2 linked regions of the Heyndrickxia acidicola genome follow. The protein of the gene in region 1 interacts with the protein of each later gene in a pairwise test. Links are inferred from orthologs where the notes say so. Each region holds a gene or a part of one and is shown on either strand. Other genes may lie near its edges.

Region 1 (5,059 bases):
AGAGCGTCTAAGATCATCTCCTCCTGTTTTTGGTGATTCTCACGTTCCCTTTGTATTTCTTTTGCAAAATTCCCCATTACTTCAGAAACACCTAGCAATTGCTCTGCAACGAGCTTTCTGCTTTCCTGTACCTGCTGCTTAAGTTTTTTATTTGCATGGAGAAAACTTACCTCCTGAAAAATAGCCTCTTCTACTTTTTGTACCCTTGAACAATGCTTATCAAGGTCTCTCCGCAATTTAGGTGATAGATTACCGTTTCCGTCTTCCATTTCCTGCATGGCAGTTTTCATTATTTCGTAGGTTTTATCAAAATTTGCAGTCCAGCACTTCTCCTTCTTAAAGCATGTTTGGCATGTTTTTTCAGTAACATTGCTTAGAATATAGTCAAAATCACTTTCTTCATGGTCACCTTCCCGCCATTGGTCATATTGAGAAAAACTATTTGATAATGCTTGAAAAACAGAAGAGAATTGCTCCACTCTATGCACCGTGATATCCCTTATCTTTCGCATATATTGCTGCTGCTCCTGGGTATGCTCATTCGTTCCTGGTATATGCTTCGCAAGCTGTGAGATTAAATTGATGGGAGTTAAAAACAAAAGAACAATAGCAATAGCTGTTTCATATATATTCACGTCCAAAGGGGTGTTGGTTTCTCCATACATCCCAATTAATAAAGTCGCAATAAATAAACCGATAGCGGTTCCTGCCCGCTTCCCTTCTTTTAAAAGTCCACCTAAAAGACCTGAAAAGGCAAGCAAACTCATTTGATAGAAGCTCGATACGTTTGCCAGACTAAAGATTAGTCCTGTAACCACACCCACTGTCGATCCCACCGTTGCCCCTCCCACAAAAGAAAAGACCAATACTAAATACCTTGAAAGCACATGCTCTGCTGATAATCCATAGAATTTCCATCCAATGGTTCCGGTCAAAACCGATGCCAGCATAATAATTAAGCTCACGACTTCTTCTATTTTTAGAGACCTTTTTCTTTTTTTAAGTGATAATAAAGGAATACTTTGCATAAATATGAGGGTAAGAATGAAGGTTAAGCTCGCCTCAACTCCTGCCATCAAACCATTGTAGATGGTAAATTGAAAGCTCTGCTGTATATATAGGAAAGCACATTTTGAAAAAAAAGAGGTGGCAAGTACAAAATACGGAAGGGATTTGATCTCATCTTTTTGGAATCTGCTTAATAATTTAAATGAAACAAGAAAGACTAAGCTTGAAATAAATATAAGAACAGCATTCCCGAGTGAAACGGTTAACCCGCCTGCAGTCAATCCAATTAGAACTATTGGAGCCTTCCTTCTTCTTAATAAGTAAACAGAAGCAAAGAAAGGAAGTGCAAAAGGAGTTAAGTGAGATAGTATAAGTGCTCGTCCCAGTAAAAATCCTATAAGGAGCAGAACGATCCCTTTCTGAAGAAAAATTGTTTCAAGCTTTTGTTGAAGACGTTCCAACCCTTTTGAAACCTCTACTTTTGTATCTTCAAAATCCACATTGCTTCCAGGTGCAATAATACTTTGTTCTACCTTCTCCATCATTAAAAAACACTCCCCATCTGTTATCTTTGTTGTCATTATAAACAGGACAAGCCTAAAAGTTTGTCAAAATGAAGAATGAAATTGAAAGAAAAGTTCGACTTCTTTCATGTGAATCTCTACTATATCTTACAAAATTCTTTTAAAAAAATAATTGACATTAGTAGAATATCGCTGTATTATAGAAAATGTGCTTTCAAGAAACGAAATGATTATGGCGGTGTAGCTCAGCTGGCTAGAGCGTACGGTTCATACCCGTGAGGTCGGGGGTTCGATCCCCTCCGCCGCTACCATAATAATAAAATAATAAAATGGCCCGTTGGTCAAGCGGTTAAGACACCGCCCTTTCACGGCGGTAACACGGGTTCGAATCCCGTACGGGTCATCATAAAGTAAACAAAAAAACAGATGCATATGCATCTGTTTTTTTGTTGGTTTTTATCGCATATTAAAGCTAAAAGGCTCAAGACGACAAGCCTTCGGAAATAATTTCATAACAATCCTGCATTCTAAGGGAGAGATTAATCAAATAGTCTCCAGAATGTTTAAGGAAAGTGCACCCGACTTGCTCATGACCGTACGTATTTTGTAGTCTTTGACTTATGAAACACACCATGAGGTCTTTCACGAGCTGTTGTGAACTTATCGCAAGGAGGAGACATAGAAATCCGATAGGCGCTAGAGCTTGACACTTTCTTATCCTCGCACAAAAAGGGATGGCGTAATGCCATCCCACATTTAGATCTTTAACATAAAACCTGCTATATTTTAAATAGACAGCAAGCTAACCTCTTCTAGCTCCACGACCACCGCGCTTGGATTCAGTATTTCTTTTTAATGAAGACAAACGATCTTCACTGTCCTTTAAGAAACGAGACATTTTAGATTCAAAATCCTCTTTGTTACGCGGGCTGTTTCCTCTGTTATTATGACGCGGGCGCTGCTGGTGCAAGTGTGATTGAGATTTTGAATGAGATTGGGATTGCGGAGGCTGATCCTTTGCTTTACGAATGGACAAACCAATTTTTCCATTCTTTTCCACATTAATAACCTTTACTTCAACTTGGTCGCCGACTTTTAAGTGTTCATTAATGTCTTTAACATAATTATCAGCGACCTCACTAATATGGACGAGTCCTGTTATACCTTCCGGCAATTCAACAAATGCTCCAAAGTGGGTAATGCCAGTGACCTTTCCCTGTAACTTGCTGCCTACTTCGATCGACATAAAAAAATAGTTCCTCCTTAGAAAGATAAAAAATAAACCTTCTTTATATTATAGCGAAGGTCAAAAAAAAGTGTCAATAAGACGCGTCTTCATCTGACCCTTTCTTATCCGATTGGGGAATATTAAAGATGATTTCTCCCTTTTTAGAAAGAAAATATTCCGTTCTGGCAAGCTTCGCTATATAGTTATTGTCATTCAGTTTATTAATTTGATCTTTTAGCATCGTTTTTTCCGACTTCAGGTCAGCCACTTGGTTTTCAAGCTGAGACTTGTTGACCTTTTGTGCAGCAAGCTCGCTGTTCTTAGAAATTAGTGTAGAGACAAGTAAATAAGTGATAGCACCCGCAATAATTGCGAATAAAGTTAAACGTCGAAGTAATAATTTACGTTTTCTGGCTGTTACTTTATCTTTCATTTGCTGCTGTTTTGTAAAAGCATTGTCCAATGGTGCTATATTGCGTTCCGGCCTTCCACTCATTTGCATACCTCCTCGCTCTCTTCGTTTCTTCGTTATTATATATATTTTTTATGGTTTACGTTTAAACCTTGTATATAACCATTTCATTCCATTAATTAGTTTATTCTTACTGTGTTTTAATTTCCCTGCAAAAGAAGTCCAAAACCTTTCGACGGCAAATTTTACTTTTTTAGGGAATAAACGCCACAGCCCTTTCCCTATCCATTTAATGGGTGTAATGATGACCTTTACAATCCATAATAGCACTTTTAATCCAATTTGGACAAGACCTAATAATACCTTCCCAATGCCAATAAAAATGGAGACTACTAAGATCACAATCCATTTCAGAGGTGAAATAATCAGTCCGTTAAGAAAGCGGATGAAAAATATCCAAACCGTCGCAACTACTTGAATGATGGCTTCCAGAAGCTTTGCATAAATGCCCTTTAATAGTGCCTGATAAAAGGAAAATCCGCAAACTAATGCTATAAAAATGTAAAAACGGACTTCCCCTTGATTCACAAGAAATAAAATATAAAAAATGACCAGTCCCTGAAGCATCCAAAAAAGAATGTCATTTAAAAAGATGATCCATCTTTTTCTTTTTCCGCGTTTGAGAAATCTGTTATATGTGTCAAGGGATGCACCAAAAAAGCTTCCCATGGCAATCATGGCAAGCATTGTATAGAATTGCACAGTCAAACTCATCGAAACAGCTTGCTAAAGAAACCTTTAGCTTTCTCCCCATGTTGCTCATCTAAATAAACTAAATCGAATACCTTCCCTTTTATAGATACAATCCCTTTATCCACATCTAAGTTTTTTACTTGTAAATTTTGCCCGCGGATGGACAAAAAACCCATGACGGTTTCTAATAAAAACTCTTCATTATCGAAACTCTCTACTTGCTTAACACCTGTTATATCCAGTAATTTACGCCCTCTCATTATCACATCATGCTCCTGCATCGGCGCCTTGCCATTCGATGAATGATCATAATACTGGCTCATACTTTATCCCCCACTTTACATAATTTGCTTGAGTGCAATGAGAAAGCATCCCCCTTCTCACCAGACTGATATCACCTCTGCTATTGGTCCAAGCTTTGTATTATATGTATGAGTAGCAAGGAAAAAAAAGAACAAGCTGACAAGAAAAGCGCAAGCGCCTTGCTCATCGGCGTACAGATTTCATAGTCTTCGACTGAGATAAAGGAAACACAGCGAGGAACGAGCTGATGTTAACTTATCGTAGGGAGAAGACGGAGAAATCTGCTAGCCGATAGGCGCTGGAGCTGGACAAGAAAAGCGCAAGCGCCTTGCTTATCGGCGTACAGATTTCATAGTCTTCGACTGAGATAAAGGAAACACAGCAACTTTTTTTCTTGTTGGTTCCTACTGCAGGCATTTTTTTCGCTTCAATTAACGTTTAAGTTAAATCCAAATGGGGATTGTACATAGACATAGGCTGCTTTCTGATCATCCTGCTGGGTTGATTTCCGCTGCAGGGTCACTTTCCGCGGGCAGTAGTGGAACCATATCGTTGTATTCTTTTGCTGGATCCCCCTAATAACTTGCTTAACTTGCAGGAGTCATTTGCCTTCCACTCTAATCAACGTTGAATCCAAACGATTATTGGGTATTACTAGATATGTTCAGCACTATTCGTCCTGCCTGTTCTTTTCTGCTCAAATCAATTTTCAACAGAGACACCATGGTATTATTCACACCAAATGTTCTCCCCTTTTCCTTTTTCTGTCCAAAAATAAAAAAGAGGTGACTCAAATGGCCGCTTATCACCACCTTTTGAGTCATCTTCTTT
Region 2 (4,943 bases), 1.6 Mb from region 1 along the record:
CAGGGTCTTTTACTTGTCTTGGAATAACGTAAACGGTTGGAGCACTTTGATTTGCTGCAATAGGGATTCCATTACGATCCAATATTTCACCTCTTTGCGGTTCAAATGGAATTTCCCTGCTCCATGAGTTTTTCGCCTTATTAGTCAGCATATCCCCTAATACAAACTGAACATATCCCAGACGGGCATCAATTACGACAAAAACGAACAGACCTGCAAGCAATATCGCGACCAGCCTTTTTCTTACGGTAACACTGGATACCCGTTTCACCATTTGGGTCATCCCCTTTCATAAAATTGCAAATCACCCTTTTCACGCTAAGCTTGTTCCAATTTTCACTAATAAATCCATCTTCGTTACAGTACTGTTCCCTTACTCCCCCACTGAATCAGAAACGTTCTGATGGCAATTATTTCTCTCATACAGCCCCCTAAAAAACACTATTAAAATATATGCAGAGAGGATTTTCAATAGAACAAGCCCTTCCACATTGGAAGGGCTTGTTGTTTATTGCTATAAATGAAAAGCAAAGTATGCTCATTTAACATTCTTTCCTATTAATTGTTTTTATTTGTGTTTGACTGAGACTCTGCATCCGGCGTTTGAAAGCTTACTTCCAAAGGATCACCTTCTTGAACAGGGGAATTCGGAGAGACACTTTGACTAATGGCAAATCCCTCCCCATTCATTGAGAGATTTAAGCCCAGCATTTCAGAAACACTAATAACATCGCGTTTTGACCACCCTGTCATATCAGGCATTGATGCTTGACCATCTGTTTTTATAAATACTTTTTCCCCTTCTAATAAAGGTTCTCCCTCATTCGGGCTCTGGCTGACAACAGTGTTTCCTTTACCAAGTACAATTGGATTTAGCTTTGCCTTTTTAAACATATTTACAGCGTCTGTTATGTTAAGGCCAGAAGCGTCCGGAATCTTGGTTACCGCTGCAGTTTGCATTTTATCAGGTTTTATATTCAAGTACTGAAGACTGCTTTTCATTACCGGATTGAAAATCATTTTTACCGGAGTTGATCCGCTCTCCAGTGTATTTTGATCTAAGTGAGGCTGCTGTACAACAACATACACAAGCAGTTTTGGATCATTCTCTGGAGCCATGCCTAAAAAGGAAAATACATAGTTGCTCCAGCCTTTTAAGTAGCCTCCGCCATTTGGATTCGGCATCTGGGCAGTTCCGGTTTTCCCGATAACCTGATAGCCGGGAATGTCATATACCATACCCGTCCCAGGCTTTTTGGCAACTACGTCTCTCAGGTAGCCTCTCACCGTTTTGGCCGTTTCTGCACTAATTGGATTGCCAACCACTTCTGGCTTAGTTTGTTTTACTTTGCCGGTATTCGGATCAACAATTTTGTCAATGATATATGGCTTCATCATTTTCCCATCATTTGCTACAGCAGTAGCTGCCTGAACCATTTGCATAGCTGTTACCGATGTTCCCTGTCCAAATGTTGTTGTATATCGTTCAATTGGATACTTGTACAATATTTGGCCGGATGCTTCATTTGGCAAATCAATCCCTGTAGGCTGGCCAAAGTGAAAACGATGCAAGTAGCTAAGGAATGTGTCCTGGCCAATCTTGTCCAGCAAACTAGAAAATGCCACATTTGAAGATCTTTGCAAACCTTCTAAATAGGTTATCTTTCCCCAGCCAATTCCAAAGTTATAGTCTTTAATAGGATTTGGGACCCCTTTTACATAAAATTTCCCTGAATTGTACTTTTCATTTGGATTAAATACACCCTGTTGAACGGCTGTAGACAGTGTAAAGATTTTCATAGTAGAACCTGGTTCAAAGGTTGTTTCCACCGCTTCATTATGCCATGAATTGCTTAATCCTTCGCGGGTCGCAGGATCAAATGTCGGCCTTTGTCCCATCCCCAGAATTTTACCTGTTTTCGGATCAGCAACTACTGCAATCATTTTTGCTGGATGATATTTCTGCTGAACGTTATCCAGGGCATCTTCTATAAAGTTTTGAATCTTATCGTCAAGCGTTAAATAGACATTATCGCCGTTTTTGGGCTTTTCCACTTTCTTTTTACTGCCGGGAATGATATATCCCCACATGTCTCCTTCATATTGAACCCGTCCATTATAGCCTTGGAGCAGATTGTCAAGGCTTTTTTCAAGACCCATTTCACCCACGAGTTTAGATTTGCCATTACTATCCTCCACTGATTGTGCATACCCTATTACATGAGATGCAAAGGAGCCATTCGGATAGAAGCGCTGGGCCTCAGGAGGCATAAACGTGATGCCAGGCAAATTTAGGGCTTCTATTTTAGTCATCATATCATAGGAAAGATTCTTCCCTGCTTTCCCGAATTCCACCTGAAAAACACCTTTTTTCGTTAAAAGATTGTAAATTTGATCTTCAGGCATATTGATTACAGTCGACAGCTTCGCTGCTGTCATTCGGGGATCTACTACATTTTTTGGGTTTTTAGGATCCACAGTCATCCTTTTGTCGAGAATCGCAATGAGTGTGTAGGACGGGACATCCTCAGCGAGTACATCCCCATTGCGGTCATAAATTGTCCCCCTGCTTGCCTCAATAACGTTAGATCGTAAATATTTTTGAGCTGCTTTAGCTGCCAGTACTTTTCCATCTACCTGCCCTGTGATTTCAATGATGAAAATCCTCGCAAACAATACAAAAAAGAGCAGACCGAAAAACACAAAAATAACGGCTGCTCCTTTGTTCATATTTGGTCTTTTTTGCTTCATTTTTTGTCAACAACCTTGATATTATTTTCATTTAATTTCAAACCCAATTCTTTCGCTTTCTGGGCAATACGATCGTATCGGCTGAGGTCACTTACTTGTGTTTGAAGACCTTCATTCACTTTCTGCTGGTTTTGTATTGTTGTCTGGGCGTCCTGTACATTCTTATTGACCTGATAGATGGCAGCCTGGGCGGAAATAATTTTAACCGCCATAAAGCAAACAAAGACTGCAAAAAATGCTGCTAATAATTTTTCGCCAAGTGTTATGCGTGCCCGCTTATGTAGAGGGGTTGACTGAATTTCTATATGTTTTTGGGGTTCTAAATCGTGCTGAAGCTGTTGTTTCCTTGCTAAGTTACTCATCTTTCTACCTCCATTCAACTTAATTTTATTTTTTCAGCTATTCTTAGCTTGGCTGATCTTGAACGATTATTTAGATTAAGTTCTTCTTCACTTGGTACGATAGGCTTTCGATTAACTAGCTTTAATACAGGCTTATATTCATCAGGTATTATCGGAAGTCCTGGAGGTAAATCAGGCCCGCTGCTCGCTTCTTTAAAGATCGTCTTACAAATACGATCTTCCAGAGAATGAAAGGTAATGACACTGATACGGCCTGCCGGATATAAAATGTCAATAGCATTTTTTAGTGATTCCTCGAATGCGGCCAGTTCATCATTTACCGCTATTCTGATTGCCTGGAAGACTCTTTTTGCAGGATGTCCGCCTGTCCTTCTTGCCGGAGCGGGAATTCCTTCCTTTATAAGTTCAACTAATTCACCTGTTGTTTGAATCGGGGCTTTTTCGCGGGCCGCTTCTATTTTCCTGGCAATTTGCTTGGAGAATTTTTCTTCACCATATTTGAAAAAGATGCGGACAAGCTGTTCAAATGGCCAGTGGTTCACGACATCATAAGCACTTAAATCTCCCTGCATATCCATCCTCATGTCCAGTGGAGCATCGTGGTGATAGCTAAAACCGCGTTCTGGTGTATCCAGTTGAGGAGAGGAAACTCCTAAGTCATACAAAACGCCATCAACCGATGTTATCCCTCTGTTTTCAAGCTCCTCTTTAATATGGCGGAAATTGCTTTTAATGAATGTTACGTTTGCTTCAAATGGCGACAGCCGCTTTTTTGCATTCTCAATCGCGGTATCATCCTGGTCAAACGCGAATAATTGTCCTTCAGCTGATAGTTGGGATAGTATATATTCACTATGTCCTGCCCCTCCAAGGGTACAGTCCACATATATTCCATCCGGGCGGATATTTAGTCCATCCACCGTTTCTTTGAGCAATACAGTAGTATGATTAAACATTTACATCACCTTTCCAATCGATATTGAAAGAATGCCATAGCTTATGTTCTGGTCTATATATCAAAGCCAATCATATTTTCAGCAATCTCGGCAAAGGATTCCTCAGACTCTTCAAAGTAGTCTCCCCATAAATCCTTGCTCCAAATCTCAATTCGATTGGAAACTCCTAAAACAACACATTCTTTTTCTAGCTGCGCATAGCTGACAAGCGGAGAGGGAATGTTAATTCTCCCCTGTTTATCCAACTCACATTCAGAAGCCCCAGAGAAAAAGAAACGTGTAAAGGCACGGGCATCTTTTTTGGTTAACGGGAGGGCTTTTAGCTTTTCTTCAACTTGCTTCCATTCGTCTATGGGGTATCCAAATAAGCATCGGTCAAGACCTCTTGTGATGACAAAATTGTCACCAAGAAGTTCGCGAAACTTGGCCGGTATGATAATACGGCCCTTCGGATCGATGTTATGTTGATATTCCCCCATGAACATGGCCCTTACCCCCACTTTCTATAATTAATGTACCACAATCCCCCACCTTTCACCACCTATAATTAATATTCTTTCTCCGGGAATTAATTCCTTCTTTTAAAATCAAGCTTTCTTGTCTGTTGACTCAAGTATTTCAATTTCCACTAGACAATATTTCTATCTCAAAAAAAAGCCCGCCCTCCGATTAATAGACGGAGAAACGGACCTTTAAAAAATGAAATTTATATGTGAATCAGTTTATGGCTACCGTCAAATTCATAAGGCAATTCCATTAAATCCTCAATAAAGTTAAGACCATACTTGTTTAAATAGTAGAACAAATTCCAAGTTCGCTCCTGAGGGCCATTTTGAGGGCGCAATGAACGCTCAATTCTGTCATACCTTTCCAG

What was found. The genes of interacting proteins can lie anywhere in the genome.
Region 2: the proteins of A5N88_RS16085 (region 1) and ftsL interact in binary tests that used the Bacillus subtilis proteins (3 or more experiments, as listed by UniProt). The link is inferred for Heyndrickxia acidicola from one-to-one orthologs.

The regions. Positions count from the first base shown.
Region 1 is NZ_KV440953.1:3,457,223-3,462,281, reverse strand. What follows is about bases 1,555-4,415. They hold A5N88_RS16085 (FtsB family cell division protein), read right to left. Parts: upstream 3,257-4,415; coding sequence 2,852-3,256; downstream 1,555-2,851. Other genes in these bases: yabP (sporulation protein YabP), read right to left, coding at 3,943-4,248; yabQ (spore cortex biosynthesis protein YabQ), read right to left, coding at 3,305-3,946; A5N88_RS16090 (S1 domain-containing RNA-binding protein), read right to left, coding at 2,335-2,778. Also shown: spoIIE (stage II sporulation protein E), read right to left, coding at 1-1,550. UniProt on the Bacillus subtilis protein: Required for vegetative and sporulation septum formation. Required for the activation of genes expressed under the control of the sporulation transcription factors sigma F and sigma E.
Region 2 is NZ_KV440953.1:1,809,961-1,814,903, forward strand. What follows is about bases 1,431-4,175. They hold ftsL (cell division protein FtsL), read right to left. Parts: upstream 3,114-4,175; coding sequence 2,748-3,113; downstream 1,431-2,747. Other genes in these bases: A5N88_RS08490 (penicillin-binding protein), read right to left, coding at 1,431-2,751; rsmH (16S rRNA (cytosine(1402)-N(4))-methyltransferase RsmH), read right to left, coding at 3,128-4,069; mraZ (division/cell wall cluster transcriptional repressor MraZ), read right to left, coding at 4,123-4,175. Outside these bases: A5N88_RS08485 (stage V sporulation protein D), read right to left, coding at 1-274; more of A5N88_RS08490, read right to left, coding at 559-1,430; more of mraZ, read right to left, coding at 4,176-4,554; bacillithiol biosynthesis cysteine-adding enzyme BshC, read right to left, coding at 4,776-4,943. UniProt on the Bacillus subtilis protein: Essential cell division protein that may play a structural role. Probably involved in the regulation of the timing of cell division. Also required for sporulation.